2 regions of the Pseudoalteromonas sp. TP27 genome follow, and region 2 is predicted to be linked to the other one. Evidence: predicted binding sites of a transcription regulator. Region 2 holds the regulator's gene; the other holds the start of a gene.

Region 1 (17,252 bases), on a different contig from region 2:
TTATTCGTGGTGAGCAGTTTAAGCAAAAAGAAGATGGTATTGAATTAATGCCAATGACTGATACGCCTATTTTACCTGAGTGGAATGACGAATTAGTACTTCCTCCTACATATGAAGATTCTTTACGTAAACAAAATGCAAAAGAGCGTGAAGATGACTAATGCGATTCAAGAGATAAACCAAGATGTGGTTCATCCTCAAACGCATAATCAGGATGAGCTACTAACCAGTGATGTGTTAGTTGAGTTACCAGCAAAACGGTTACCGTTTTCGTATGCAAGGCGCGCTGGCGTGCTACTTGGTAAAAACAAAGATAACCGCATAGTTTACTACCGTGGTGAGCTAAATGCAGAAGTGCTATTAGAAGTACGTCGTATCGCTGGCCATGGTTTTACACTTGAGCAGTTAGGTGATGATAAATTTGAGCTATTGCTTGAAGCGTCATACCAGCGTGATAGCTCTGAAACACAGCAAATGATGGAAGACATTGGTAACGAGGTCGATTTATTCTCACTTGCTGATGAACTCCCACAAACTGAAGATTTACTAGCTGGTGACGATGACGCTCCAATCATCAAGCTTATTAATGCCATGCTTAGCGAAGCTATTAAAGAAGGGGCTTCTGATATTCATATCGAAACCTTCGAGCAAGAACTTGTTATTCGCTTTAGGGTCGATGGCGTGCTTAAAGAAGTACTTAAGCCTAATCGTAAACTTGCATCGTTACTTGTGTCTCGTATTAAAGTAATGGCTAAGCTTGATATAGCCGAAAAACGCATTCCACAAGATGGTCGTATTAGTTTACGTATTGCCGGACGAGCAGTTGATGTGCGTGTATCTACAATGCCATCGAGCTTTGGTGAGCGTGTGGTACTGCGTTTACTTGATAAAAACAACGCGCGTTTAAACCTTGAAGATTTAGGTATGACCGCAGAAAATCGTGCATTGTTTTCAGATCTAATTAGTAAACCTCACGGCATTATTTTGGTAACAGGGCCAACAGGTTCTGGTAAAAGTACCACTTTGTATGCAGGTATGAGCCAAATTAACTCACGCGATCGTAACATTCTTACCGTTGAAGATCCTATTGAGTATGAAATTCCAGGCATAGGCCAAACACAAGTTAATGCAAAAGTTGATATGACATTTGCACGCGGTTTACGTGCAATATTACGTCAAGATCCTGATGTAGTAATGGTGGGTGAAATACGCGACCTTGAAACTGCGCAAATTGGTGTTCAAGCGTCACTTACCGGTCACCTTGTTATGTCTACTCTGCATACTAATACTGCATCGGGTGCCATTACACGTATGGAAGATATGGGTGTTGAACCTTTCTTGCTTTCATCGTCGTTACTCGGTGTGTTATCGCAGCGTTTAGTTCGTACATTATGTAATACCTGTAAAGAAGGTCACACAGCTGATGAGCATGAATGCCAGCTGTTAGGCACTCCTTTTGAAAGCCAACCTACAATCTACCGAGCAGTAGGGTGTGAAGAGTGTAACTTTAATGGTTACCGTGGTCGTACGGGTATTCACGAGTTACTTGTAGTTGATGAAACAATACGAGAAATGATTCACAACGGTAAAGGTGAGCAAAGCGTAGAAAAATACATTCGTAAGCGCAGCCCAAGTATTCGCCAAGATGGGTGTAGCCGCGTACTTGCCGGTAAAACAACACTTGAAGAAGTATTGCGTGTTACCCGTGAGGAAGGCTAACTATGGCGGCCTTTGAATATCGTGCCCTAGATGGCCGAGGTAAAGAAAAAAAAGGCATTTTAGAGGCTGATACAGCTAAACAAATTCGCCAAACTTTACGTGACCAAAAACTAACGCCGCTTGAAGTTATCCCTGCGGCGCAAAGTGATAAACACGTTAAAGGCGAAAAAGCACCTTTGCTAGGTAGCTTTTTTAAGCCAACAATTTCAACCTCAGATTTAGCACTAATTACAAGGCAATTAGCGACACTTATTCAATCGGCACTTCCTGTTGAAGGAGCCGTTATGGCGGTTGCTGAGCAATGCGAAAAGCCGCGTTTAAAGCGAATGCTTATGTCGGTACGCTCAAAAGTAGTTGAAGGTTACACACTTGCTGATGGCCTTAGTGAGTTTCCTCATGTATTTGACGATTTATATCGTGCAATGGTTGCCGCAGGCGAAAAGTCCGGTCACCTTGACCAAGTACTTAATCGCTTGGCCGACTACACAGAGCAGCGCCAACATATGCGTAGCCAAATAACGCAAGCAATGGTTTATCCTATTATTTTAGTGGTGTTTGCAATTGGTATTGTGTCGGTCTTACTGGGTACTGTAGTACCAAAAATATTAAAAACATTTGAAAAAACTAAACAAGTACTTCCTTGGACAACCGAATGGGTAATGGCTGGCAGCCATTTTGTACAAAATTACTGGTTTATTAGTTTAATAGCCATCACAGCCATCGCTATTGGTATTAAGCATGCACTTAAACAGCCAAAAATACGTTTTTGGTGGGATGACCGAGTGCTGCATATGCCGGGCATAGGTAAAGTAGCTCGTGGTATCAACACCGCACGTTTTGCGCGTACTTTAAGTATTTTATCATCAAGCTCTGTACCATTACTTGAAGGAATGCGTATATCGGGCGACGTACTCATTAACGAAAAAATTAAAAAAGCGGTTGCTGATGCATCCGATAGAGTGAGTGAGGGGGCAAGCTTAAGAGCTGCGCTTCAGCAAACTAAGTTGTTTCCACCAATGATGCTGCATATGATAGCAAGTGGTGAAAAATCAGGTGAACTAGAGCAAATGCTAGAGCGTGCTGCAAATAACCAAGATCGCGAATTTGAGAGCATGGTTAATGTATCGCTTAAACTACTAGAGCCTGCGATGATCGCCTCAATGGCGGTTATTGTATTATTTATAGTAATGGCAATATTACAGCCAATAATGGCGATGAATAAAGCTGTTGGACTTTAAGTTAAAATAATTTTTAAATATATTAATGGTTTTACCTAAACCATTTTTACTTAGTGTTTTTAGAATAATGAGGTAATTACGTGAATAAACAATCAGGTTTTTCTTTACTAGAAGTGATGGTGGTACTGGTTATCATCGGGATGATTATGTCAATTGTGGCACCTAATATTATGGGTCAGCAAGAAGAGGCTGCTATTGATAAAGCGCATCTAGATATTCAGCAGTTAGAAGATGCAATGAGCTTATACAAGCTTAAAAATAAGAGTTACCCAAGCACAGAGCAAGGTCTTGAAGCGCTTGTTACTCAAACAAGTATTGAACCGGTTCCAAAGCGTTTCCCTGATGGTGGTTTTATTAATGAACTACCAGAGGATCCATGGGGCAATCGATATCAACTAATCAGCCCAGGTGAAATTGGCAAGTTTGATATTTTTTCTATGGGCCCAGATGGTGAAGTAAGTACTGATGATGATATCGGTAACTGGGACGAAGAAAAACAATAATGCTTAAGTACACTGCTTTGTATGAACATGTTAATGCTAGAGGCTTGCTATGAAAGCAAGCCTTAAGCAGCGCTATGCAAAAAGCAGCGGCTTTAGTTTAATAGAAATTTTAGTGGTATTAGTGATCATCGCTTTTGCCACCAAAATGGTGGTATACAGCTTAGAAGGCGGTGCTGAGGATGAGTTAGATACCCAAGCACTCAGGATGCATACCACCATTAATATGGCATCGGAATTTGCTATTTTAAACCAAGTTGAATTGGGCTTATTAGTTGAAGACAACACGCTAGAGTATTTAGTTTTCGATAGTGAAAAGTGGATTACCTTTGACCGTGAAGATCTTTTCAAACCAATCGAGTTAGATGAAAGATTAAAGCTCACTCTTAATTTAGAAGATTTAGCGTGGGCGCAGGATAACCTCTTAGAGCAATCTAACTGGCGTGAGCTTATGAGTGGTGGCGATGAAGACAGCTTACTTGAGCTTAAAAAACTGAAAATCCCACAAGTACTTATTTTGTCATCAGGTGAGGTGAGTGCGTTTCAACTTATATTGGAGTTAAAAGATCAAAGCGAGCCTGTGTATTACATTGAAGGTGAATTTACAGCCCCCATTAACTTTCGCCGAGAGCCAGAATAATGAAGCGCACTAAAGGGTTTACCTTATTAGAAGTGCTTGTCGCATTAAGTATTTGCGCCATGGCGGGTATAGCGGCAATGCAAGCAACAAGCGAGCATATACATCACTTAACCACTATTGAAGAGCAAACCTATGCGTCGTGGGTCGCCGAAAACGTTATTATTGAACAACGTACTAAAGGTGAGCAGTGGCAAGGTAAAAATAACCTTAAAGGCAGTGAAGTAATGGGCGGTGTTGAATGGTTTTGGCAGCAAGAAGTAACAGCCACTGCTGACAAAAGCTTTGTTAAGTTAACCATAAATGTTTTTACGGATGAAAAGTATGAGCATTCGGCATATGAATTATCAACGTATTTAAATAAAGGCAAAAAGTAAGTGAAGCAGCGCGGGTTTACATTACTTGAAGTTATGGTTGCACTGGGTATTTTAGCTTTTGTTATTATTGCTACTCATCAAATACTCGAGACGACAACAAGAGCTAAAGATGCTTCGGACGAAAAAATAGCTGAGTTAAACGGGTTGCAAACTACCTTTAGGTTAATGGATCAAGATTTTAGCCAAATGACCAAACGAGCTGTTCGTAATGAGTCTGGCGATGTTCAAGAACAATACTTACTCGCGGGTCGTTACGTTTTAGAAAGCCAATACGATGGTATCGCGTTTGTACGAGATGGTTGGATAAATCCAATAAACTTATTACCACGCTCTGAGCTACAAGCTGTTGGTTATAGAGTGATAGACGATAACCTTGAACGTGTTTACAGAGTATATGTTGATCAGCTTGATAATATGGAACCACGCGTGCAGCGCGTACTGGAGAATATTGAAGAACTTAAGTTTGAGTTTTTAGATGATAAAAACGAATGGCAAGAACAATGGGAAATTAAAGCGCTTCCTAAAGCAGTTGCTGTTACGTTACAACAAATAAAAGCAGAACCGATTCGTCGAGTATTTTTAGTACCAGGGCAGGGCAAAGTTGTTGCTCCACCAAGCACAACACAAGATACGAGTGTGAATAATGGTTAAGCAACAATCATCGCGCGGCGCAGCACTTGTTATTGTTTTATTTATTGTGGCGTTGGCTGCTATTTTGGCGGTAGAGATGAGCGCTAATTTAATGGTGCAAGTGCAAAAAAGTACTAATTTACAAGGCCATCAACAAGCTAAGTGGTATGCCTACGGTGCAGAAGAACTTGCTATTAAAGGGCTTATACAAAGTAAAAAAGATGATGCAGATAAGACAACGCTCGACCAAATATGGGCAACCCAAGGTGATGCTTCATATCCTGTTGATAATGGTACATTGAGTGGCAAAATTACTGACTTACAAGCATGTTTAAATTTAAATGCTTTAGCCATAGCGCCAGATACAAACAGCGCGAGTAAAACAAACCCTGCGCATAAAGCACTATTTGCATTACTTGAAAATATTGATGACTTACCTGCTGATGAATCAGAAGAGACAATGGCAGATAGTGTATTCGATTGGCTTGACGAGGACAGCATAACGTATCGCTCAGGTGCAGAGGAAGGCGAGTATTTATCACGAGATTTTCCGTACATGACAGCCAATAGTTTATTTGCATCAACATCGGAGCTACGTTTAGTTAAGGGCTTTAACCCATTAGTGATGGAAAAAGTACTGCCATATGTATGTGTAATACCCGGCAGTACGCTTTTATCTATAAATGTAAATACATTAGTACCAGAGCAAGCACTTATACTCAGTGCCTTAATAGAAAGTTTGAGCTTATCTGGTGCAGAAGCGGTGATAGGTGCCAGGCCGCAAACTGGCTTTGACACCATTGATGAATTTTTTGAACAGGTTAAGCAGCAAGGCGGCACTAATACTGACGCAGTAAAAAGTTTATTTAGTATTAAAAGCGAATATTTTAAATTACAAACGCAGGCAAATTTTGTCGACCTGCGTTTTTCGATGACCACATTACTGCACGCTAAAGACGGCGACGTAACGATACTGGCGCGAAAATTTGGAGGCGTACAGTGACAGAAATACTGTTGATCCGCACGGGTCAAACCGAGCAAGAATTGCTTAATTGGTTAATTTACTCACCACAAGAACAAGAAATAATAGCCAGTGGCGAGTTACCAAATGCAGAGCATTTAAGTGAGTTAAGCGAAAAAGCACTTACCCGAGAAGTGGTCGTGTTATTACCCAGTGATCAAGTGCAATTAAAAACGGTTGCTTTGCCAACAAAATGGAATCGCAAGCTCGAGCAAGCACTGCCATACATGCTCGAAGAAGATATAGCATGTGACGTAGATGAACTGTTTATAGCAGTAGCGCAGCCGACAATGCTTGGAGAGCAACATGCAATACGTGTAGCTATGACTGACCGTGAATGGTTTGAACAATGGCTCGCATTATTTACTGAGCATAATTTATCAGTATACAGAATATTACCCGATGCTTTGTTGCTACCAATAGCAGAGGAGGGCGCAGTAACTGCTATTGAGCTCAATAACCAATGGTTATTTAAACAAGGAGAATGGCATATTGGTGCGGTTGAATTTAGTTGGTTAAATGGTTACTTAACAGCAATGGGTAATCCTGATATTAAACATTTTAGCCCTGCTAATCAGTTTCCTGAGAGCGTTAACTTACAAGCGCAAACGAGTGAGTACGACCTTCCTTTAGCATTATTTGCAAAGCAGCTAGATAGCGTTAAGTTCAACCTACGCCAAGGTATGTATCAGCTTAAAAAACAAAGCGCTTTATGGTGGGGTTACTGGAAAGGCGCCGCAATTATAGCAAGTGTTGCATTGGCCGCTACTATTACAATAAAAGCGATTGAGTTAAACCAACTTAATACACAAGTAGAAGTAGCTAAAGCTCAAGTAGTCGACAGATATCAAAAAGCATTTCCGGGAACTAAAGTTCGCCCTAATCTGATTAAAAGCCAAATTAAAGGCGCGTTAGATAAAATACAAGGCTCAAGTGAGTCGGGCTTTTTAGACTTAACGACTAATTTAGTTGATGTGTTTTCGCAAGTGAGCGAATTTACACCTGAAACTCTTCGTTATGACAAGCGTCGCAATGAGTTACGTATTCGTGCGCGCGCTAAAGACTTCCAAACCTTTGGTAAAGTAAAAATTATACTTGAAAAACAAGGTTTAACGGTTGAGCAAGGTTCTTTAAATAACGACGGTGATTATGTCGTTGGCGAAATTAAACTGCGAGGTGCAGTATGAAAAAGCAGTTAATGCAACAATGGCGTTCGCTTAAAGAGCAAGAACAACAATTGGTAATGGTTGCTGGTGGTGTGTTTATTATTTTTATTTTAGTAATGGGGATATTTAGACCATTAAATAATGCGATAGAAAAAGCACAGCAATCTCAAATAAAACAACAAGAGCTATTAGCTTGGGTTGACGAAAGTATTGTAAAACTAAAAGCCGCAGGCAACACGAGTGTGGCGAGTAATACAAACTTAAGCCAAGTTGTTAATTCTACACGTGGTCGCTATCAAATAAATATTAGTAAAATGCAGCCTAGTACGGGTTCACTTCGTTTAACGCTCGACTCTGTAGAGTTCAATCAATTAATAGAGTGGCTAGATGAGCTAGTAAATCAGCATGGTTTAAAAATCGAAAACTTAGATTTAAGCCGCGATGATAAATCAGGCTATGTGCGTGTAAGCCGTTTAGTATTAGAGAATTAATTAATGAAAAAAATAATAACGTTATCGGCTGTCTTTTTAATTAGTTTTATTGTGTTTTGTATTATTAAATTACCAGCAAGTATTGCGCTTGATGTAGCAAAGCCATACTTACCAAAGCAGCTAGAAGTTGGCCAAACTGTAGGTACTGTTTGGCAAGGTCAAATGATGCAAGTTCGCTTTGATGGCGAGCAGTTAAATAATGTGCGCTGGGATATTGCCGGGTGGAAATTGTTTACAGGCAATTTAAATGCGAATATAAAGTTTGGTAATGCACGAGAGCGCACTGATATTTCGGGATACGCAGATGTAAGCTATGGGCTTTTTAATAAAAAAGTTAAAGTAACTGACGCCTTAGTACGTTCAACAGTAGAGCGTGCAATGCAACGCGTACAACTACCCCTACCTGTAACCGCAAAGGGGCGCGTAATTTTAGAGCTTAATGAATACAGCTCAGGCGCACCTTATTGTGATTCATTAAAAGGTGAAATAGCGAGCCCTAATATTGACGTACAAGGCTTAAATGGGTGGTTTAATATTGGTCCTCTGGCTGGCAAGTTAAGCTGTAAGTCGGGCGACGTGGCAATATTAATTGACCCAGATAATACGCTTGGCCTTGAAGCAGATGCTACACTTAAAGCTAATTTCGACTTTAGTGTGGCAGGGTATGTAAAACCAGATGCGAGCTTACCTAAAGATGTACATGATGCGGTTAAATTTTTAGGCCGACCAGATAGCCAAGGTCGTTATCCGCTCAACTTTTAATGTTTGAATATAAAGAGTTTTAATGCAAATACCCCAATTTACTGAGCTGCAAGCAAAGCAGCTCAGCACATTTTTAAATACCCAATCTAAAGCAATGACCCTTGAGCAAAGCCAAGGCTATTTATTTGGCGTTATTTGTTCGCCCACCCCATTAGATGTGCACGAGTGGCTTGAGCAAATATTACCAAGCACAGCCAATGATTTAGATGAAGAAATGCTTTTTTTGTTTATGGCGCTATACCATAAAATTAGTGAGCAAGTATTTGAAACAGGATACAAACTACCCGTTGAGTTTACTATTGAGTTTTGTAAACCATGGAGCGAAGGCTTTTTAGTGGCTACTAAAGCATATGCAGAGCCACTTTTAAATGCATCTGAGTTAGATGCTGAATTTAAAGAAGCATTAGAGAGTGCATTAAGTACACTGAGCTTTTTTGCTCTTGATCAGCAAGCAATTACTCAGATTGCTCAGCAAAATAGTATGACTAAAGAAGCCTTATGCCAGTATCAATATGAATCGATGGGTGACTTTGCACTAGGCTTTGCGGAGCTTATAGAAGTTGTTGCCATTAACAGTGGTTTAATAACTGATGACAGCTGGGACGAATAGTTTTAGCTTAAGCGCTTAGATAATCTAAGCGCTTAGTTCTAATACAATATCAGTACAGCCTTGCTTGCACTTTACCATACCTTTACCAGGCTCGCTGGTGGCTAAATCAAGTGTTAAAACCCCATTACACTTCTCACACTTTAACGTTTTTCCTTGCGCTAATTGCTTGAGCATATTGCGCTGCTTATGAAATGAGTCGCTTGCTTTTTTATTTAAATTCGAAAAATCCATTACTTAGCTCGCTTTTGCTCTAGTGCGTCAGTCACTATTTTACATACCGTATTTAAACGGTCGTCATAAAAATAAAGGTTTAAGTCACGCTCACGACAATAGCGTAGGTGAAATAACTGAACAGAGTCATCAGTTGTAAATGTTTTTTCTACGTACTCACCCTCAGATTCAGAAAGCTTTAACTGCGAGCTTATTCTATTTTTAGCCATATTGGCAGCTGGGCTTCTATTGACCTTACTTGCATCACTTAAAAAACCAATGCCTTCACCTAATAACTTTTCTCGAGGTTCTTTTATAAGCGGATGATCGATTGTAAAAAAGGCCAGGATCACAACTACCAAAATAATAAATTTTTTCATGGATACGTTAACCTTGATCTAAGTAGGGTTGAATTACCATGCAGTGTAATAAACTGCATTTTAAAAGCAAGTAACTGGGATGAATAAATTATTAGCAATCTATGCCAGTAATTTTAACCAACATTGTTATAATGGTTAACAGCAGTCAGATATTTCTGAAATATCTGAAAGTATTCGAGATGGCAATTTAGTAAAGTAAATATGCCTAGCAAGTAATTTGCTAACTTTAAGTATAGAGTACTTGAGTATTGCTGGGTTTTTATTTCCAAGCGGCGTTGAGGAACTTCGATGGACAAGCAAATTAAAGTAAAGAATATCCCTGTAGAGGTGAAAATCCAAAAACCGGATTTAAGCCGTCAAGATGATAGGTTCAACCCCCGAAATCGTATTTATGTGCGTGCTGTAAAAGGCCTGCATCAATTACTTAGGCAGCGCATTGGCTTTTTAGGCCTACTTGCGTTTATGTTACTACCTTGGATTAATTTTAACGGCCAGCAAGCTGTGCTGTTTGATCTAATTGGTCAAAAATACAATATTTTTGGTTTAACGCTATGGCCTCAAGATTTCACCATATTAGCGTTTATCTTTATGCTGGCAGCATTTGCACTATTTTTAGTGACCACCTTTTATGGGCGGGTGTGGTGTGGCTATACCTGCCCGCAAACTGTATGGACCTTTATTTTTATTTGGTTCGAAGAAAAGTTTGAAGGCACGGCTAATCAGCGTAAAAAGCTCGATCAGCGCCCTATGAACTTTGATAAGCTTTGGCGTAAAACAGCAAAGCATACTAGTTGGGTATTGTTTTCGTTATATACCGCTATTTCTTTTGTGGGTTACTTTACGCCTATAAGAGAATTACTTCCTGATTTTGTCACTTTTAATGTAGGTGGTTATGCTCTGGTAAGCATTATATTCTTTGCAGCATGTACCTATGGCAACGCAGGTTGGATGCGAGAAATTATGTGTTTACACATTTGCCCTTACTCACGTTTTCAATCAGCTATGTTTGATAAAGACACATACACAGTAACGTACGATGAAAGCCGTGGTGAAAGCCGTGGTCCACGCTCACGTAAAGTAGACCATGAAGATTTAGAACTGGGCGACTGTATCGACTGCAACCTGTGTGTTCAAGTGTGCCCAACCGGTATTGATATTAGAAACGGGCTACAAGCTGAGTGTATTAACTGTGGTGCATGTATTGATGCTTGTGATGGCGTAATGGACAAAATGGAATACCCGCGTGGGCTTATTTCATATACGACTGAACGAAATCTCGAAACGCCAGAAAATAAAACGAATCCACTACGAGCTAAAATCATCGGTTACACGGTCATACTTGTTGTGCTTACGGGTGCACTTGTCGCTAATATAGCACTGCGTAAAACAATGGACTTTGATATTATTCGTGATCGAAACCAATTATATCGTGTCGATTTTGATGGTTTGGTAGAGAACACGTATACGTTAAAGGTAATTAATAAAGCGCAGTACGAGCAAACCTTCAATATTAAAGTGCAAGGGTTAGATAACTTTAAATACATAGGGAAGCAATCATTTACAGTGCAAGCAGGGCAATCTCATAACGTGCCATTGTCACTTGTAATGGACCCTTATGATTTAAAAGCGCCAATGACAGAGTTTAACTTTGTGCTTTCGCCGGTTAGTGAGCCAGATGAAACAATATCGCAGCCAAGTAACTTTTTTAAAGCGCGGTAATAACAGTCTGCCTTTATGTTAGGCTGGTATAGCAATTAACAAAAGCGGGTATATAACCCGCTTTTATTTTATATAAGAAGAGTATGAGTAAATTTAGTTTTATTGATTTAACACCCGACCTAATACTCGATGCAATAGAAAGCGTAGGTGTGTACGCCGAGTCAGGTTTATTGGCGCTCAATAGCTATGAAAACAGAGTGTACCAATTTAAAGCCGATGATGGTCTGCGTTACGTAGTGAAGTTTTATCGACCAGAGCGTTGGAGTAGGGAGCAAATTCAAGAAGAACATGATTTTGCATTTGAACTAGCAGAAGCAGAAGTGCCTGTTGTAGCCCCTATTTTATATAATGGACAAAGCTTGTTTGAACACGAAGGTTATTTGTTTGTGTTGTTTCCAAGTGTAGGCGGGCGTTTATTTGAGGTTGATAATTTAGACCAGCTTGATGTAATGGGGCGTTTAATTGGCCGTATGCACCAAGTCGCTAAAACAAAACCTTTTACTTACAGACCAACAGTTACCTGCGATGAGTATTTGCATACAGCCAAAGTTCATCTACAAAAAAGTAACTTAGTGCCGATGGGAATAAATACTGCTTTTTATACTATTTTAGATTTAGTGATAGAGCAGGCGCAAAAACAGTATAAAGATGTGCAAAGTATTCGCTTACATGGTGACTGCCACGTTGGTAATATTTTGTGGGCAGGTGATGCGCTCATGTTTGTTGATTTAGATGACAGCCGCCAAGGTCCTGCAATCCAAGATTTATGGATGATGCTCAGTGGCGATAGAGCTACGCAACTGTTACAGTTAGACACCCTTGTGAATGCGTATGAAGAGTTTTGTGATTTTGATCACTCTCAACTCAAATTAATTGAACCGCTGCGAGCAATGCGTATTATTCATTATATGGGATGGGTAGCTAAACGATGGAGCGATCCTGCCTTTGTGCGGAATTTTACATGGTTTGCTGATGACAAATACTGGGAGCAACAAATTTTAGCACTGAAGGAGCAACTTGCAGCATTGCAAGAAGCACCGTTAAAGTTATTGCCGTAATATTTTATTTAAAGACAAGTACAACGAGATACCAATGCTTAAAAAATTAAAACTGAGTTTATTACTTTTATGTTTACCATTTGCAGCACTTGCTGCACAGTTTGAAGTTGATAATCAATACACTGTTATTGATGTAGAAAAAAGTGCATCACCGCAAGTAACTGAGTTTTTCTCATATTATTGCCCACATTGTTTTAAGTTTGAACCAGTAGCAAAAGCAATTGAACAAGCTCTGCCAGAAGGCGCTAAGTTTATTAAAAACCACGTTAACTTTTTAGGTGGTGTGTCGCCGCAAGCTCAAAGTAACTTAAGCTTTGCTTATTTAATTGCTAAACAGCATGGTCAGGCGCAGAGTATTAGCGATCAAATTTTTAAAAGTATCCATGTTCAACGTGCACCTTTAACTGAAATGAAAGACGTTAAAAAACTACTTGAAGTAAATGGTATTGATAGCGCGACGTTCGATCAAGACATGGCAAGCATGCCAGTAATTGCTGCTGAGCAAGCATTACAAGATAATCAAAACAAGTATTCAAAATTAGGTGCCTTAACGGGCGTTCCTACTTTTATTGTTAACGACAAATATAAAATAAACCTCAACACCATCAAAAATCAAAAAGAACTTGATGAGTTAGTAGCGTTTTTATTAGCACTATAAATTTCGGAGCATAATAATGATTAAATTAGTTAAAGCAGGTTTGCTTGCAGTACTACTTCCTATGGCGGCAACAAGCTTTGCAGCAACGTATGAAGAAGGTGTGCATTACGATGTGGTTTCTGAGCGCGCAACTAAAAAGCCAGAAATTAAAGAGTTTTTCTCATTTTACTGCCCAGCATGTAACAACATGGAAGCAGTAATTGGTGAGTTTAAGCCTAAGCTTGATAAAAACGTTAAATTTAAAAAGAGCCATGTTGATTTCGTAGGTGTACGTGACCCAGAAAACCAACAGATGATGAGCCAAGCACTTGCTACTGCAGAAGTACTTCCACAAAAAGATCAGATTATTTCTGCAATCTTTAACCACATTCATACCAAACGCGCTAAATTTAATGAGCTTGCAGATGTAAAAGATATATTTGTAGCACAGGGCGTTGATGGGGATAAGTTTGATAAACTTTTCAAAAGCTTCTCGGTACGTACGCTGAGCTCTAAAATGAAACGCGATCAAGACTACTTTAAAGAAAAAGGCGCACTACGTGGCGTACCTACATTTATTGTAAATGGTAAGTATAAATTAAACCTAGGTCGTGAGTCGGGTATTACTGAACCTGAAGATATTAGCAAACTGATTAATTACTTAGCTAACAAGTAAGTTTAGCTAAAACTAAAAAAGCTCCTCAGGGAGCTTTTTTGCTTTATAAGGATGTAGCTATGGAAAAAATATTAGTATCGAGTTGCTTGCTAGGGCATTCTGTTCGCTACGATGGTAGAGGACACGCAATTTTACATCCACAGCTTAATTTGTGGCAAAAGCAAAATAGATTAATTATATTTTGTCCTGAGGTTGCTGGTGGGCTTCCTACTCCTAGAGCTCCAGCTGAAATAATACAGGGGAGTGTAATTACTAATTTAGGAGAAGATGTAACAGAGCAGTTTCAAACTGGAGCTAATATAGCGCTAGAACTTTGTAAAAAGAATCAAGTTCGTTTTGCTCTCCTTAAAGAATCGAGCCCTTCTTGCGGACGAAATACAATATATGATGGAAAGCATCGCGGAGTAAAAATCGAAGGACTAGGCTTAACTACAGCATTATTAATAAAGAATGGAATTCAAGTATTTAGTGAAGAGCAAATACCAGCACTTATAAAAGTACTGGCACTTTAATTTTGGCTGGTTATTTACGCTGTAAGAAAACACCCGACTCAATGTGATGTGTATAAGGGAACTGATCAAATATAGCAAAGCGCTTAACGTTATGTGTCCGTGTTAAGTGATCAAGGTCGCGCTCTAGGGTTTCAGGGTTACACGATATATAAATTATGCTTTCGTAGTTAGCCACTAAGTCACACGTTAATTCATCCATGCCAGCGCGCGGCGGATCAACCAATATGGTTTGGCAGTCATAGCTTTTAAGGTCAATACCGTCTAAACGAGAAAAAGTACGCTCACCATTCATTGCTTGAGTAAACTCTTCACTCGACATACGAATAATATCTAGGTTCTCTACGTTGTTTTTAGCAATGTTGTATTGAGCTGAGTGAACAGATGACTTTGATATTTCAGTTGCTAACACTTTATTAAAAGAACCCGCTAACGCAATTGAAAAGTTACCGTTACCACAGTAAAGCTCTAATAAATCATTCTTAAGTGGCTTACATAAGTCTTGTGTCCACTCAAGCATATTAATATTTACTTTTGCATTAGGCTGAGTAAAGCTATTTTCTACTTGTTGGTAAATAAGCTCTTGGCCATTAACAGTTAAATGCTCAGTTACAAAGTCATCACCCAGCACTTCTTTTTGTTTGCGAGCACGGCCTATAAAGTCAATCTTGTATTTACTGCTTAGCTTTTCTTTAAGCGCTTTAATTTCACTTAGCCACTCTTCATCAAGTGGTTTGTGATAAAGCAAGCTTACTAAAATTTCACCGCTTAGCGTTGATAGGTAATCAATTTGAAATAACTTACGACGTAATATCTCGCAAGGCTTGAGGCTTTCAATCATCACCTGCATTATTTCACCTACTAGAGGCGCTGCAGGGTCAAATGTATCAACACGGATTTTTTCTTTTGTTTGTTGATCAAACATAATGTGAAACAGATCGTCACCGTCGTGCCATACTCTAAATTCAGCACGTTGGCGGTAGTTAGTTGGCTCTGAGCTAAATACTTCTAGTTGCTCCACACCAAAACGTTGAAACTGCGCACTAATACGCTGCTCTTTTTCACTTAACTGCGTTTGGTACTGTGTGGTATCTATTTTAATAACTGCCATTAACGCTACTACCTTCTCTAAGATCTGTTTATCGGCGCTATTGTAGGGAGCGCTGCGTATTTGTCTAGTTTTGGCTAGCATTTATGCTGTTTTATTGAACATTGTACTTTAGTTTTTGTTGTTATAGCCGATAATAAACTACGCACGCTTAGGAGACGAATCATGAAAATAGGTAATTATGGCTTTATGCCAAACAACAACATCAATAAATTCAATAATAAAGCTGATATACAGCAACCTACAATTACGTCTCCTCAAGATAGCTATCAACAACGAGGCCGAGAGTTGGCCGCAAAGGTGCTTGGCGATAAAATGGCTGAGCAACTTGGATTGCCCATAGCAGAAAAAAAAGCAGATAAACCACTCTTTGATTTTGATGAAATAGTAAAAAACGTACTCGATTTTGTAAGTAGTGCTGTTAACAAAGCAAAAGCTAACGGCGCTGATGACGAAAAGCTCAAAGATATGTTAGGCGACGCACGCAAAGGAGTCCAAATAGGGATTGACGACGCTGTTGATGAACTTAAAGGAACAGGTGTATTTAATGATGACATGGAAGAGGGGATTAATAAATCTAAAGGGGGCATTTACAATGGGCTCGATAAGTTTGAAGAGTCGTTATTTAACCCACAACCTGCCAGCGTAAATATAAGCCAGGCTCAATATGTCAGTATGACTAGCAATGCAGAGTATAAGTTTACCACCGCAGAAGGTGACGAGGTAAGTATTAGCTTTGCAGATGCATTCGAATCTCAATCGGCAAGCGGCTATCAGCAAAATAGTAATGGCGAGTCGTTCGCAAGCTCATCATCGCAATCTCGACAGGTATCATTTTCGATGTCGGTAAATGGTGACTTAAATGAGCAAGAGCAAGAAGCTATTAATGCGATGATGGAAGATTTACAAGATTTAAGTAAAACATTTTTTGGTGGTGATCTAGATAAAGCATTTGAACAAGCACAAGAGCTGAGTTTAGAGAGTGATCAGCTGGTGGCTTTTTCTATGGATTTACGCCAAACAAAAACAATAGCAACAGTTAAAAGCTATGAAGAATATAAACCAGCACCAGAAAAACAAGTCGCAGAGGGTTTAGCCCCTTTTAATGACGACCTTAAAAATGCTTTTGAAAAAGCAGGCGAACTTGGATTACAAAATCAACTAGCTGGAATTCTACAGTGGCTAAATCAAGATCAGGAACAAATAGATAAGTTAGTAGATTACACAAAGTCTATGTTCGAAAACCTTAATCAGTTAAATTCGGCAGCCGACGATCTTGCTAATTTAGAAACCACGGAAAGTTAAACTACTTTCTTTTATAAATACCTCATGGCAAACTGCCGTTCTTAAAGTAAAGTGGGAACGGTAGTTTGTCAGCGCATATAATGGTCTTTGATTCAGGTATTGGTGGAACTACTGTACTTGAGCATATAATGCAAAGTATCCCCAATGCTCAGTACAGCTATTTTATGGATAATGCTTTACTACCTTATGGTGCTCAATCCCAGCAAACAATCATTAACCGATTGTGCTCACTTATTCATTTCATCAAATCCAATACGCTTAACGTTGATTTAATTGTAATAGCGTGTAATACCGCTTCCACATCTGCACTTAGTGCAGTTCGCCAAGTGACAGATATTCCAATTGTAGGTGTTGTGCCAGCAATAAAGCCTGCCGCAGAGTTAACACGTTCAAATCATATTGGCTTATTAGCCACACCAGCAACGGTCGCCAGTTCATACACTAAAACGTTAATTGCTGAACATGCGTGTAATGTAGTTGTTAATCTATATAGCAGTGT
Region 2 (14,010 bases):
GGCAAATGTCGCAAAACCGCATGATGCAAGACGTCCCAGATGCAGATGTTATTGTTACCAATCCAACTCATTACTCAGTGGCATTAAAATACGATACAGAGCGCGCAGGAGCGCCTATTGTAATTGCGAAAGGTATTGATGAAATGGCGATGCAAATTCGTAAAGTAGCAATAGGGAATGAAGTACCTATTTTAGAATCCCCCATGTTGACCCGAGCACTTTACCATACCGCTGAAGTTGGCGAACAAATACCGGATCAGTTATTCACTGCTGTAGCGCAAGTCTTAGCCTATGTATTTCAGCTTAAGCGCTTTAATAAAGGGCGCGGAAAACGGCCAACGAAGCTTAATAACAAGCTACCCATCCCAGATGCCTATAAATATTAAAACCGTTAACATAGTAACTTGGAATAGTTATTGCTAATTCAATACAGTGTCAATTTTTTGAAATTGTAGAATTATGAGTTTTAAAGCAGTATTACAACAACTTAACAGAGATAAAAAAGACTATGCCAAAGGGGTAGGTACTCCTTTGCTGGTGCTTGCTGCCTTAGGAATGGTGATTTTACCGTTACCGCCATTTTTACTCGATATTCTTTTCTCGTTTAATATTGCCCTCGCATTAGTGGTTTTACTCGTGACTGTTTACACGATGAAGCCGGTTGAGTTTGGTATATTCCCCTCTGTATTACTAATCGCTACGATTATGCGCTTAGCGCTCAATGTTGCCAGTACTCGAGTTGTATTACTTGAAGGTCATAATGGTGGTGATTCTGCTGGTAAAGTAATTGAAGCGTTTGGCTCAGTTGTTATTGGTGGTAACTACGCTGTTGGTTTGGTTGTATTTTTAATTCTGATCATTATTAACTTTGTAGTAATTACTAAAGGTGCTGGGCGTATATCTGAGGTATCTGCACGTTTCACCCTTGATGCAATGCCGGGTAAACAAATGGCAATTGACGCCGATTTAAATGCTGGTTTTATAAGTGCTGAGCAAGCGCGTGACCGCCGCGAGGAAGTAACCCGAGAAGCCGACTTTTATGGCTCAATGGATGGTGCGAGTAAATTTGTTAAAGGCGATGCCATTGCAGGTATTGTTATATTGATCATCAATATTGTTGGTGGTTTGTTTGTAGGTATGATTCAGCATAATTTGAGCTTTGGTGATGCTATGGAAGTATATACATTACTTACCATTGGTGATGGCTTAGTTGCTCAGCTCCCTTCTTTATTGCTTTCAATTGGTACAGCGATTGTTGTAACACGCCAAAATGAATCGCTCAATATGGGGGATCAATTCAAGAAACAACTTGGTAACGAAAAATCGCTCTTTATTGCTTCAGGTATTTTGATCATCATGGGGTTAGTGCCTGGCATGCCGCATTTTGCTTTTTTAAGTTTAGGTGCGTTACTAGGCTATTTAGCTTACTACACACAGCAAAGTAAATTAAAAGCCGCCGCTGCAGAGGCTGAGGAAGCAGCTAATGGTGGAAGCGCTGCAACGGGTGTTGCAAATAAACAAGAACAAAAAGAACTTGGTTGGGATGACGTTCAACAGGTTGATGTAATTGGATTAGAGGTAGGTTACAGATTAATTCCTTTAGTTGACCAATCACAGGGTGGTGAGTTACTTAATCGTATTAAAGGTGTACGTAAAAAGCTTTCTCAAGAACTTGGCTTTTTGGTGCCACCTGTACATATTCGCGATAATTTAGAGCTTGACCCTAATGCATACAGAATAACACTAATGGGTGTTTCAACGGGTGAGAGCGAGCTTAAACATGGCGACGAGCTAGCTATTAACCCAGGGCAAGTATTTGGTCCAATTAAAGGCGTTGACACTAAAGACCCTGCTTTTGGTCTTGATGCAGTATGGATTAAGCCAGATCAAAAAGATGAAGCGCAATCACTCGGTTATACCGTTGTCGATTCTGCCACGGTAGTTGCAACCCATATTAGCCAGTTATTAACCAACAGTGCAGCGTTATTACTTGGCCATGAAGAAGTTCAAAACTTGCTTGATATGCTTGCTAAAAGCCATCCTCGTTTAGTGGAAGGACTAGTACCCGATGTATTGCCATTAACTGTAATTGTAAAAGTACTGCAAAATTTATTGAATGAAGGGGTGGCTATTCGCGACATGCGCTCAATTGTTCAAACCCTTGTTGAATATGGTCCGCGTAGCCAAGACCCTGATGTATTAACGGCTGCGGTGCGTATTTCCCTGCGTAGATTAATTGTTCAAGATGCAGTGGGTATGTCATCAGAAATCCCTGTCATAACCTTGGCGCCTGAGTTGGAACAGATGTTGCATCAGTCATTACAAAATGCAGGTGATGAAGGTGCCGGTATTGAGCCAGGACTTGCAGAGCGGCTTCAAGTGTCATTGACACAAGCGCATCAAAATCAAGAAATGGCCGGTGAACCTTCTATATTACTAACGTCAGGAATGTTACGCACTGTATTATCTCGTTTTGTTAAGTACACCATTCCAGGATTGAGAGTGATGTCTTATCAAGAGGTACCAGATGAAAGACAGATCAAGATTGTTAGCTCTGTAGGCCAACAATAAGATTTTAACAGGGGTTAAACCATGAAGATTAAACGTTTTTTTGCTAAAGATATGCGCACAGCACTTAAAGAAGTTAAAGATGAGTTAGGTGTTGATGCGGTTATTATGTCAAATAAGAAGCTGGCTAACGGTGTAGAAATTGTAGCGGCAGTTGATTATGACAAAGCAGCCCCTAAAGTAGCAGCGCAACCACAACGTACTGCTGAGCCTCGTGCTCAAGCGTCACAGCAAAGTATGCATAATTTTATAAAGCCAGAGCCTCAGCGTGCCAAACCTGAGCCTCAAGCAAAAGTGGCTGACAGCTTACAAGCATTATTAGAGCGTCAATCACCGCGTCCACGTTCTCCTGAACTAGCATCTATGTTTTCACAATCGGGTATTGATACTACTGATAACTATCAAGAACCTGCTGCGCAGCCGCGTACTAAAAATATGTTTGCACGTGATGATGAAGCTCAGGCACGTCCACAAACTCAAGCAGATAGCTTAGGCTTTGATGATTTAGACCGTGACTTTGATGATTTAGATAGCCCGGTAACTGCTCGCCCACAAAATAAAAATAATGAAAGCGAAGAAATGACAAATATGCGTGAAGAAATGAACGCAATTCGTCAATTATTAGAACATCAAGTATCGGGTTTAATGCAGCAAGACATGGCACGTCGCGACCCAACTCGTGCTTGTATGGTTGACCGTTTGGTCGGCATGGGTATTGATAAAGAAGTCGCGCAACAAATGGCATGTTTCGTACCTGATGACGTATCTCGTCAACAAGGTTGGAAAGCATTGCTAACAATGGTTGAAGATCAAATGCAAACAACCAATAACGAAATACTTCGCCAAGGTGGTGTATATGCGTTAGTGGGTCCAACAGGTGTGGGCAAAACCACGACAGTTGCTAAGCTTGCAGCGTTAGGTGCACAAAAGTATGGTGCTGATAAAGTGGCTCTAATAACCACGGATACGTACAGGATTGGTGCTTATGAGCAGCTTGCAACTTACGGCCGTATTATTGGTTGTGGTGTAAAACAAGTTAAAGATGCTAATGAACTAGCTGAAGTTTTATATCATCTGCGTAATAAACGACTAGTATTAATTGATACCGCAGGTATGAGTCAACGAGATTTGCGCTTAACCGAGCAGTTAAACACGTTAATGCGTAACCAACGTGTAGATATTCGCAACTACCTAGTACTTAGTGCCACAGCACAAATTAATGTACTACAAGAAACTGTACGCCACTTTAAAAAAGTACAGTTAAGTGGCTGTATTTTCACTAAGTTAGATGAGTCATTAAGTTTAGGTGAAATTATTAGTATTGCGATTCAAAATCGTCTTCCAATAGGGTATCTTACTAATGGTCAACGAGTACCAGAAGATATTCGTGTTGCAAATGCTGAGAAACTAGTGAAAAAGGCTGAACAATTGTATTTAAAAAGAATAAAAGCACAAGATTCAAGGCATCAATCAGTGGCGTCAAGTTCAGTAGGGATGTATGATTAACACAGTATTAGATCAAGCAAGCGGCCTGCGAAAAATGAGTCAGAACAATAACAATGGCGTAAAAGTTATTGCTGTTACCGGTGGTAAAGGCGGAGTAGGGAAAACAAATGTTTCTCTAAATACTGCTATAGCATTAGGGCAGCAAGGTAATAGAGTGTTAGTACTGGATGCCGACTTAGGTTTAGCAAACTGTGATGTTATGCTTGGTTTGCGTGTTGAGCGCAATTTATCACACGTTTTGTCTGGTGAATGCGAGCTTGACGAAATTTTAGTTGAAGGCCCAGCAGGTATTAAAATTGTACCTGCTACCTCAGGTTCGCAAAGTATGGTTGAACTATCGCCACCTGAGCATGCAGGGCTAATTCGTGCATTTAGCGAATTGAATACCGAATTTGATATTTTGATAGTAGATACAGCCGCTGGTATTTCAGACATGGTGCTGAGCTTTTCGCGCGCAGCACAAGATGTAATGGTTGTAGTGTGCGATGAACCAACATCAATCACAGATGCTTATGCACTTATTAAAGTATTAAGCCGTGAACATGGTGTTTATAAGTTCAAAATTGTTGCCAATATGGTCCGTAGTATGCGTGAAGGCACTGAATTGTTTGCAAAGCTATCTAAAGTAACCGATCGCTTTTTAGATGTGTCGATGGAACTAGTAGCAACGGTTCCTTATGACGAAAATATGCGCAAAGCAACGCGTCGTCAAAAAGTGATTGTAGAACTTTTTCCAAATTCGCCAGCCGCTCTTGCTTTTAAAGCGTTGGCAACCAAAGCAGTTAAATGGCCAATACCAAACCAACCATCTGGTCATTTAGAGTTTTTCATTGAGAAGCTAGTAAACGGCTAATTATGACAACATTGGTGAATAGAGCTATGGGATATCAATCAACACAAAATTTAAATGTGATTGTTGAGAAGCATGCATCACTTGTCAAAAAGGTGGCGTGTCATCTAATTGCTCGATTACCCCCTAGCGTTCAACTTGATGATTTAATTCAATCAGGAATGATAGGTTTAATAGAAGCTTCAAAAAACTTTGATGCAACAAAAGGCGCAAGCTTTGAAACTTTTGCTGGTATTCGTATTCGCGGAGCTATGCTTGATGAAATGCGCCGTGGTGATTGGGCTCCTCGTTCAGTACATCGCAAAAGCCGGCAAGTTGCAGAGGCAATTACTGAGCTTGAAAGTAGTCTCAATCGTGAACCAACGAATACAGAAGTTGCTGAAAAACTTGAAATTTCGCTTAATGAATACCATCATATTTTAAGTGATGTAAATTCTAGTAAAGTATTAGGTATTGAAGACCTTGGGATAGATGAGGATGTTATTACTCCCATTGACCAGGATTTTGCACTAGATAGACCTTTTAATAATGTAAAAAAAGATCGGTTTAATGCATCTTTACTAAGTGCAATTAAGTCACTACCGGAGCGTGATGCAATGGTGCTCTCTTTGTACTACAACGATGAAATGAATTTAAAAGAAATAGGACATATACTCGATGTAAGTGAATCGCGTGTAAGTCAGATACATGGTCAGGCGATGATTAAGCTCAAGGCTAAAATCAATGACTGGATAAATTAGTAGTAAGTAAACACAGGTTAAGACCTCACTGGAGGATGTTTTGGATAAAAACATGAAAATTCTTGTAGTTGATGATTTTTCAACAATGAGAAGAATTATAAAAAATTTGTTACGTGATTTAGGTTTCACTAACGTTCAAGAAGCTGATGATGGTTCTACAGCTTTGCCTATGCTACAAAATCAGGTATTCGATTTTGTGGTTACTGATTGGAATATGCCAGGAATGCAAGGCATTGATCTTCTAAGAGCAATTCGTGCGGATGATAAGTTAAAACACATTCCCGTATTGATGGTAACAGCAGAAGCTAAAAAAGAACAAATAATAGCAGCAGCGCAAGCTGGTGTTAATGGTTATATTGTTAAGCCATTTACGGCTGGAACATTAAAAACTAAATTAGAAAAAGTATTTGAACGTTTAGGCTAAATGATAAGGGAGAGGCTTATGCCAGCACCTGCTGCGCCTCAAATAACGTTAGAACAAGCTCGTCAACTCGTTGTTTTTTTAGAGAATAATGAACAAGATAAAGCCAATCAGTTAATTTTAGAGAGCGCTTCCAAAGAGCACTCCGAATTATTTGCTGAAGTTGGGAAATTGACTCGTCAATTGCATGACTCACTAAAAGGATTTGAGCTTGATACTCGTTTGGCTAATTTAACTACAGATGCCATTCCAGATGCTAAAAAGCGACTTAATTATGTTATAGAAATGACAGAAAATGCCGCTAATAAAACAATGGATGCAGTGGAAGCGAGCCTTCCTATAGCCCAACAATTAGCAGATGAAATATCCCATATCAAACCGACATGGGATCGTTTAATGAGCCGCGAAATTCAGTTGGGTGAGTTTAAATCGTTGTGCCATAGTATTGATAAATTTATGAATAACTCTCATCATAAAACGGATGAGCTTCAGAGCTTAATGACTAATGTATTAATGGCTCAAGACTATCAAGATTTAACGGGGCAAGTTATCCGTCGGGTTATTGATCTTGTTAGAGAAGTAGAAGAAAGCTTACTTCATCTTTTAACAGCATTTGCTGCTCAAGATGACAGCCCAGTAGAGATAACAGAGCAACAAAAAATAGAAGAACCAGTTGTTACACAAACTTTAGCAGGTCCAGAAGGCCCTATTATTGATAAAGAGTCGCGTAATGATGTTGTATCTGATCAAGATGAAGTCGATGATCTTTTATCAAGTTTGGGCTTCTAAGAGGAGAGTTACTGCATGTTTGAAGTCGATGAAGATATTTTACAAGACTTTCTCGTAGAGGCAGGAGAAATCCTAGAGCTTTTATCTGAACAGTTGGTTGAACTGGAAAATAATCCAGAAGATACAGAGTTACTAAACGCTATATTTAGAGGCTTTCACACTGTAAAAGGTGGGGCAGGCTTTTTAGCTATGACAGAACTTGTTGATGCTTGTCATGGTGCTGAAAACGTATTTGATTTATTACGTCAAGGCGTGCGGACGGTCAATTCAGAGTTAATGGATGTTATTTTACAAGCGCTCGACACCATTAATGAAATGTTCGCGACTATCCAAAATAGGGATAAGCCAGAACCTGCAGATCCTGAATTACTTCATACCCTTCACATTTTAGGTCTACCTCCAACAGAAGATGAGCTTAACGGTGTATCTTCGAACAATGAAGTTGAACAACCTCAAAACGAAGTAGTTGATACGCCCATAGTTGATGACGAAGATCCGTTTGCATTTGATGAACTATTTAGCGGAACGCCTTCGGTTAGCGATGCTGAAATTGATGAAATAACTGAAGACGAATTTGAAAACTTACTGGATGAACTACACGGTAAAGGACAAGGTCCTGTAATTGAGAAGCCAGTAGCAAGCAGTAATGACTTTAATGGTGACATTACGGATGATGAATTTGACAGCTTATTAGATGAGTTACATGGAGTCGGCAGTTTTGGTGATGTTGCTAGTAAAGCACCTATAGAACCAGCAAAACCAGACTCAAGCCCGGTTAATTCATCAGATGATGAAATTAGTGATGACGAGTTTGAAGCACTCCTTGATGAACTTCATGGTAAAGGCACTGCACCTAAATCAATAGAAAGCACGCCAGCTGTGAATCAGCCCAATATTCCTGCAACACCAGTTGCTAAAGCTAGTGAGCCTGTAAAAAAACCAGAGTCTGCGAAAGCACCTGTTTCTAAACCGGTAGAAAAGCCTGTTGTGAAAGCAGCACCCGCAGCGGCAAAAAAATCAGCGCCGCCAGCAGCAGAAACTACCGTTCGTGTAGATACAAAACGACTTGACCAAATTATGAATATGGTTGGTGAGTTAGTCCTTGTGCGAAACCGCTTGGTTAGTTTAGCGACTAACTCAGACAGTGAAGCGATGGGTAAAGCAATCTCTAACTTAGATGTAGTGACTGCGGATATTCAAGGCGCAGTTATGCAAACGCGAATGCAACCAATTAAGAAGGTATTTGGTCGTTTCCCTCGCGTGGTACGTGATTTAGCGCGCAGCTTAAACAAAGATATTGACTTAAAGCTTGTAGGTGAAGAAACTGATTTAGATAAAAATTTGGTGGAAGCACTTGCTGATCCACTTGTGCATTTAGTTCGAAATTCTGTTGACCATGGTATTGAAATGCCCGCTGTTCGTGAGGCCGCAGGTAAGCCTAGAACAGGTAATGTTACTCTATCAGCGTCCCAAGAAGGCGATCATATTTTGCTAACCATTAAAGATGATGGCGCTGGTATGGATGCTGAAAAGCTGAAAAAAATAGCAATTAGTAAAGGCGTGCTCGATCACGACCAAGCAAGTCGACTTTCTGACAGCGAAGCGTATAACTTGATTTTTGCACCCGGCTTTTCTACAAAAGAAGAGATATCTGATATTTCAGGTCGTGGTGTAGGAATGGACGTGGTGAAAACTAAAATCACCCAACTGAACGGTTCAGTAAGTATTCAATCTGAGTTAGGCGTAGGTACTATTTTAGAAATAAAAGTACCACTTACCTTGGCTATATTACCTACCTTAATGGTGATTGTTGGCGCACAAACATTTGCGTTACCACTTGCAGGGGTTAGTGAAATATTCAACTTAGATTTAACTAAGACAAATGTGGTTGATGGGCAATTAACAATTATTGTGCGCAAAAAGGCAATACCGTTATTTTACCTTGAGCACTGGTTAGTAAAAGGCTCAGATCGTTCGCAGCGAAAGTCAAAAGGCCACGTAGTTATTGTTCAAATTGGTACACAGCAAGTTGGTTTTGTTGTTGACTCATTAATTGGTCAAGAAGAAGTAGTTATTAAACCTCTCGATGCGTTATTACAAGGTACGCCAGGTATGGCAGGCGCTACAATTACTTCGGACGGTGGAATTGCACTAATTTTAGATGTTCCAAATATGTTAAAACATTACGCTGGCTAACAATAAAGTAGGTATATATAAAATATATACCTACGAATAAATTTAATAAGAGAACTAAATGGCCGTAAAAGTTTTAGTTGTTGATGATTCTAGCTTTTTTCGCCGTAGGGTAAGCGAAATTCTTGAGCAAGATAGCGACATACACGTTATAGGTTTTGCTGTGAATGGCAGAGAAGCTGTTGAAAAAGCAGCTCAGCTACGTCCAGATGTGATTACTATGGATGTCGAAATGCCTGTGCTTGATGGTATTAGCGCAGTTAAAGAGATAATGGCGAGTAATCCAACGCCTATCTTAATGTTTTCATCACTAACACGTGATGGCGCAACAGCAACGTTTGATGCACTAGATGCTGGAGCAATGGATTTTTTACCGAAAAAATTTGAAGACATCGCTCGAAATAATGAAGACGCTATAAAGCTTTTGCAAAATAAAGTAAAAGATATAGGGCGAAGACGTTTACCACGAACATTTAGAGTTCCAACACCGCCTAAGTCAGTAATTCCAACTAAACTAACAACAAGTTCACTTTCGCAAAGAACAAGCACATTAACGCCTTCCATAAAACAGCCTGATAGAAGCTTTCAAAGAGCAGCCCCTACAACATCATCAGGTTCAAATATCAGCTCAATGCGAGCAAGTGGTAAACAATATCAGCTTGTTGCTATTGGTACTTCTACAGGTGGGCCTGTTGCGCTGCAAACTATACTGACTCAATTACCAGCTAATTTTCCTCACCCGATTTTACTTATTCAGCATATGCCAGCTGCATTTACACCTGCATTCGCAGCGCGCTTAAATGGTTTGTGCCAAATAAAAGTTAAAGAAGCACAACAAGGTGACCGCTTACAACCTGGAACTGCTTATTTAGCGCCAGGTGGACAGCAGATGATGGTAGAAGGGCGTGGAGCAAATAGAACTCTGCGCGTATTTGAAGATCATAGCGAGAGAATAAGCTATAAGCCGAGTGTAGATGTAACTTTTGCCAGTGCAGCAAAAACGTATCAAGGCGATGTGCTTGCTATTGTTTTAACAGGTATGGGCGCTGATGGACGCGATGGTGCAAGAATGTTAAAACAAATGGGTGCAACTATTTGGGCACAAGATGAGAAAAGCTGTGTTGTTTATGGAATGCCTCAAGCCATTGCTAATGCGGGGCTTTCGAGTGAAAGTTTAGCATTGAGTGATGTTGCGGCACGGATAAAGAGAGAGGTGGGTTGTGGATAAGCTCTCAATATTCGGGCTATTTGTGGCATTGGGTGCAATAGGACTAGGTTACTCTTTAGAAGGTGGCGTTGTTTCTGCTTTATTTAATGGTCCTGCGCTTATTATTGTATTAGGCGGCACGCTTGGTGCTGTGATGTTGCAAACATCAGCAAGTACCTTTAAAAAAATGCTAAATATGAGTTCGTGGGCTTTTGTTGCGCCACAATACGATATTGAAGACGCAATAGAGCAAGTTAAACGATGGTCTCATAAAGCGCGTCAAGAAGGTTATTTAGCGCTTGAAAATGAAGCGCTGGCTCACCCAGATGCGTATGCTGCAAAAGGTTTAAGCTTACTTGTAGATGGCTGCTCAGAGCAAAAACTGCGTGACACACTTGAGATTGATTTACTGCTAGAACGTGATCGTTTACTTGAAGCTGCGCGTGTTTATGAAGCAATGGGAGGCTACAGTCCTACCATTGGAATTTTAGGTGCCGTGCTTGGTTTAATACAGGCAATGTCGTTTATTACCGACCCGCAAATGCTTGGTGCAGGCGTTGCAGCGGCATTTATTGCGACCATTTATGGTGTTGGCTTAGCTAATTTATTGTTTTTACCTATGGCAAATAAGTTAAAGCAGCGTGTAGAGCAAAAAATGCTTTACCATGAAATGTTTGCTGAAGGGATTATCGCAATAAGCGTTGGCGAAAGCCCAGTAAATATAGAATTAAAGCTTGAAGCCTACCGCGTAGAGCGTCCTAATTTAGTGAACGAATAAGATGTTACGCCGACGACTTCGTCATTCTGATCCTAAAAGCCAACATACAGAGCGTTGGCTTGTATCGTATGCCGATTACATGACCATTATGTTTGCCTTTTTTGTAGTGCTGTATGCAATAGCGATTAACAAAGAAGAGCAATTTCAAATACTCTCAGACTCCCTCGAACATGTTTTTGATAAATCAGCCCGCCAGCACTCTGGTCAAGGTGAAGGCGTCAATGGTAATGGGATATTGACCGATAGAGTGACACCTGAACAAGAAGTTCTTTACGGCGAAAGTATTTTAAAAGAAGAACAAGGCCCAGAACTACTCGACGGTCAAAGTGATACAAGTAACATACAGCAAAAATATCTAGGAAAGCCTCTCGACAGCTTACTAACTAAATTACAGTCAGCGCTTATTGATGAAATTCGCGATGGAGAAGCTAGTTTAGAGCTAAACCAAGATTGGCTGATTATAGAACTAAGCTCAGGCATGCTATTTTCAAGTGGTAGCTCAGTGGCACACTCTAGGGCAAAACAAGTCGTCAAAATTGTTAAAGATATTATTGATCCAGTAGATAACTATGTAAGAGTTCGTGGCTATACTGATGATGAAAGTATTCGTAATGAAATATTTCGCTCAAATTGGGAACTCTCTGTAGCTAGAGCTACGTCTATTTTAGTAGAACTTGAAGCATTAGGTATTAATTCTGCCAGAATGGCGATAGAAGGTTATGGCCAATACTCACCTTTTGCAAGTAACGAATCAGAGCAAGGGCGAGCAGAGAATCGTAAAGTTGTTATTGCACTTTCTAAGTATGGGCTACCGCCAAAAAAAGATGTTGGAAGTGATGAGCAATCTGATGAGTCATTAGTGGCTAAGCCTGAAATTGAACTACCTTCAGATGACGATACAATAAAAATAATTCGTTTGCCCCATGGTGGTATTCGCATAACAACGCGCAATGAACAGTAATTAGGATGTAATGTGAAGATTTGGACTGTCGCTAATCAAAAGGGGGGAGTTGGTAAAACAACGACCGCAGTGAGCCTTGCTGGTATTTTGGCCTTGCAAGGTAAGCGTGTGCTGCTTATAGATACAGATCCTCATGCATCACTCACTTATTACTTTGGCATTGACTCAGAAGATTTAGAAGTCAGTGTGTACGATATTTTTGCACGCGGTACAAGCATGCAAAGTGAAGAAATACTTCAAGCTTTATGCCCATCAACACTTGAAAATCTAGATATTTTACCCGCAACGATGGCGATAGCCACGCTTGATAGAAGTATGGGTAATAAAACAGGCATGGGGTTAATACTAAAAAAAGCGCTTGCAAAAATAAGCGAACATTATGATTATGCAATTTTAGATTGCCCCCCGGTTCTAGGAGTGTTGATGGTGAATGCGCTTGCAGCAAGCGAGCGGATTTTAGTGCCAGTGCAAACTGAATTTTTAGCACTTAAAGGCCTTGATAGAATGATGCGTACTATGGAGTTAATGCAAACCTCTCAAGCGAAAAATTATCAATATACTATAATTCCTACTATGTACGACAAACGAACTAAAGCATCGCTAGAAGCATATAAAACGCTGCAAAATACATATGGTGATAAAGTTTGGCCTGGTGTAATACCGGTAGATACCAAATTTAGAGATGCAAGCTTTGCACAAAAAGTGCCTGTAGAGTATTGTCCTCGCTCGCGTGGTGTGTACGCATATAAAGCACTGCTAGAATATTTAATTGAACAAGGTTAATGAATGAGTAAGCAATTGTTTGCTAATGAAAAAGTAATGAAACAATACCTAGGGGCTTTGTTGTGTGAAGACGAGCCTGTAGATGACCTTGAGCCTGTTGCAAAATTACTTGAGAAAATTCCAGACGATTCACAGCAAGAGTGCATTCATTTAAAACCTAAAGAACAGATTAAAGCGGCAGAAAAAATATTTGATAAAGACTTGCTTAATGCTGAAATTGAGCCAATAGTTGAACCAATTCATGAGGCTGAAGAAGTTAATAAAGCCGGAGATGATGAAGTAATAAAACCGATATATAATGCTATAGAAACACCTGAACCACAGATTGTAACCAATTGTCAGCCTGACTATTTTGAAGGCGAATTTCAGGCATTATTTTTTGAAGTAGCAGGTTTAACCCTTGCAGTACCATTAAAGGCACTCGGCGGTATCCATCAATTAGGTGAAGTAAATCATTTATTTGGTAAGCCAAAGTGGTTTAAAGGCGTTATGCTCAATAGAGATGAAAAGTTTAATGTTGTTGACACGGCACGCTGGGTAATGCCAGAAAAGTATGATGACAAATTAGAAGCGTCTTTAGATTACCAATATTTAATTACCTTAGGTGATAGTCAGTGGGGTTTATTGGCTGAAAAGTTGATAAATAACATTACATTGAGTAAAGAAGATGTAAAATGGCGTACAAATAAAAGTAAGCGGCCATGGCTTGCTGGTGTTATAAAAGAAAAAATGTGTGCTTTAATAGACGTTGATAATTTAAATATATTATTAAAGAAAGGCTTAGATAGCCGTCAGAAGTAATGACCATTACGGGGTAATAGCATGAGTCAAGATAAATTACTGTCAGCAAATAAAAATGCAGATAATAATGATGAAATTTTACAATGGGTTACGTTTAAGTTAGAAGAAGAAACTTACGGCGTAAATGTAATGCAAGTTCAAGAAATACTACGCTACACTGAAATAGCCCCGGTGCCAGGCGCTCCTTCTTATGTTGTTGGTATTATTAACTTACGCGGTAACGTAGTAACAGTTATTGATACTCGTGCTCGTTTTGGTTTGTTACCTGCTGATGCAACTGACAATTCTCGTATCTTAATTATTGAAGCTGAAGAGCAAGTTATAGGTATTTTAGCTGACAGCGTATCTGAAGTTGTTTATTTACGTAGCTCTGAAATCGATAGTGCACCAAATGTTGGCACTGAAGAAAGTGC

The links. Region 2 encodes FliA, which starts transcription of late flagellar genes. Its sites were predicted from a motif close to CTAAAGNTNNNNNNNNNNNNGCCGATA; they were not measured.
Region 1: PX700_RS20405 (DUF5610 domain-containing protein) is a predicted target of FliA. The motif match lies at 15,558-15,584, and genes of this name have one in related genera.

Annotation. Positions count from the first base shown of each region.
Region 1 covers NZ_JARDAK010000030.1:1,028-18,279, reverse strand. The annotation lists gene gspD (type II secretion system secretin GspD) at 1-161, shown strand, start outside; gene gspE (type II secretion system ATPase GspE) at 154-1,719, shown strand; gene gspF (type II secretion system inner membrane protein GspF) at 1,722-2,957, shown strand; gene gspG (type II secretion system major pseudopilin GspG) at 3,038-3,460, shown strand; gene PX700_RS20485 (prepilin-type N-terminal cleavage/methylation domain-containing protein) at 3,510-4,097, shown strand; gene gspI (type II secretion system minor pseudopilin GspI) at 4,097-4,471, shown strand; gene gspJ (type II secretion system minor pseudopilin GspJ) at 4,472-5,122, shown strand; gene gspK (type II secretion system minor pseudopilin GspK) at 5,115-6,104, shown strand; gene gspL (type II secretion system protein GspL) at 6,101-7,309, shown strand; gene gspM (type II secretion system protein GspM) at 7,306-7,779, shown strand; gene PX700_RS20455 (type II secretion system protein N) at 7,783-8,541, shown strand; gene PX700_RS20450 (UPF0149 family protein) at 8,564-9,151, shown strand; gene PX700_RS20445 (hypothetical protein) at 9,176-9,382, opposite strand; gene PX700_RS20440 (hypothetical protein) at 9,382-9,741, opposite strand; gene ccoG (cytochrome c oxidase accessory protein CcoG) at 10,030-11,460, shown strand; gene PX700_RS20430 (serine/threonine protein kinase) at 11,544-12,518, shown strand; gene PX700_RS20425 (thiol:disulfide interchange protein DsbA/DsbL) at 12,553-13,176, shown strand; gene PX700_RS20420 (thiol:disulfide interchange protein DsbA/DsbL) at 13,193-13,831, shown strand; gene PX700_RS20415 (2-thiouracil desulfurase family protein) at 13,891-14,343, shown strand; gene trmA (tRNA (uridine(54)-C5)-methyltransferase TrmA) at 14,354-15,451, opposite strand; gene PX700_RS20405 (DUF5610 domain-containing protein) at 15,614-16,753, shown strand; gene murI (glutamate racemase) at 16,819-17,252, shown strand, end outside.
Region 2 covers NZ_JARDAK010000005.1:164,385-178,394, forward strand. The annotation lists gene flhB (flagellar biosynthesis protein FlhB) at 1-386, shown strand, start outside; gene flhA (flagellar biosynthesis protein FlhA) at 460-2,571, shown strand; gene flhF (flagellar biosynthesis protein FlhF) at 2,593-4,074, shown strand; gene PX700_RS08505 (MinD/ParA family ATP-binding protein) at 4,067-4,927, shown strand; gene PX700_RS08510 (RNA polymerase sigma factor FliA) at 4,954-5,664, shown strand; gene cheY (chemotaxis response regulator CheY) at 5,705-6,088, shown strand; gene PX700_RS08520 (protein phosphatase CheZ) at 6,107-6,874, shown strand; gene PX700_RS08525 (chemotaxis protein CheA) at 6,890-9,070, shown strand; gene PX700_RS08530 (protein-glutamate methylesterase/protein-glutamine glutaminase) at 9,129-10,295, shown strand; gene PX700_RS08535 (flagellar motor protein) at 10,288-11,052, shown strand; gene PX700_RS08540 (flagellar motor protein MotB) at 11,054-12,013, shown strand; gene PX700_RS08545 (ParA family protein) at 12,026-12,796, shown strand; gene PX700_RS08550 (chemotaxis protein CheW) at 12,800-13,597, shown strand; gene PX700_RS08555 (chemotaxis protein CheW) at 13,619-14,010, shown strand, end outside.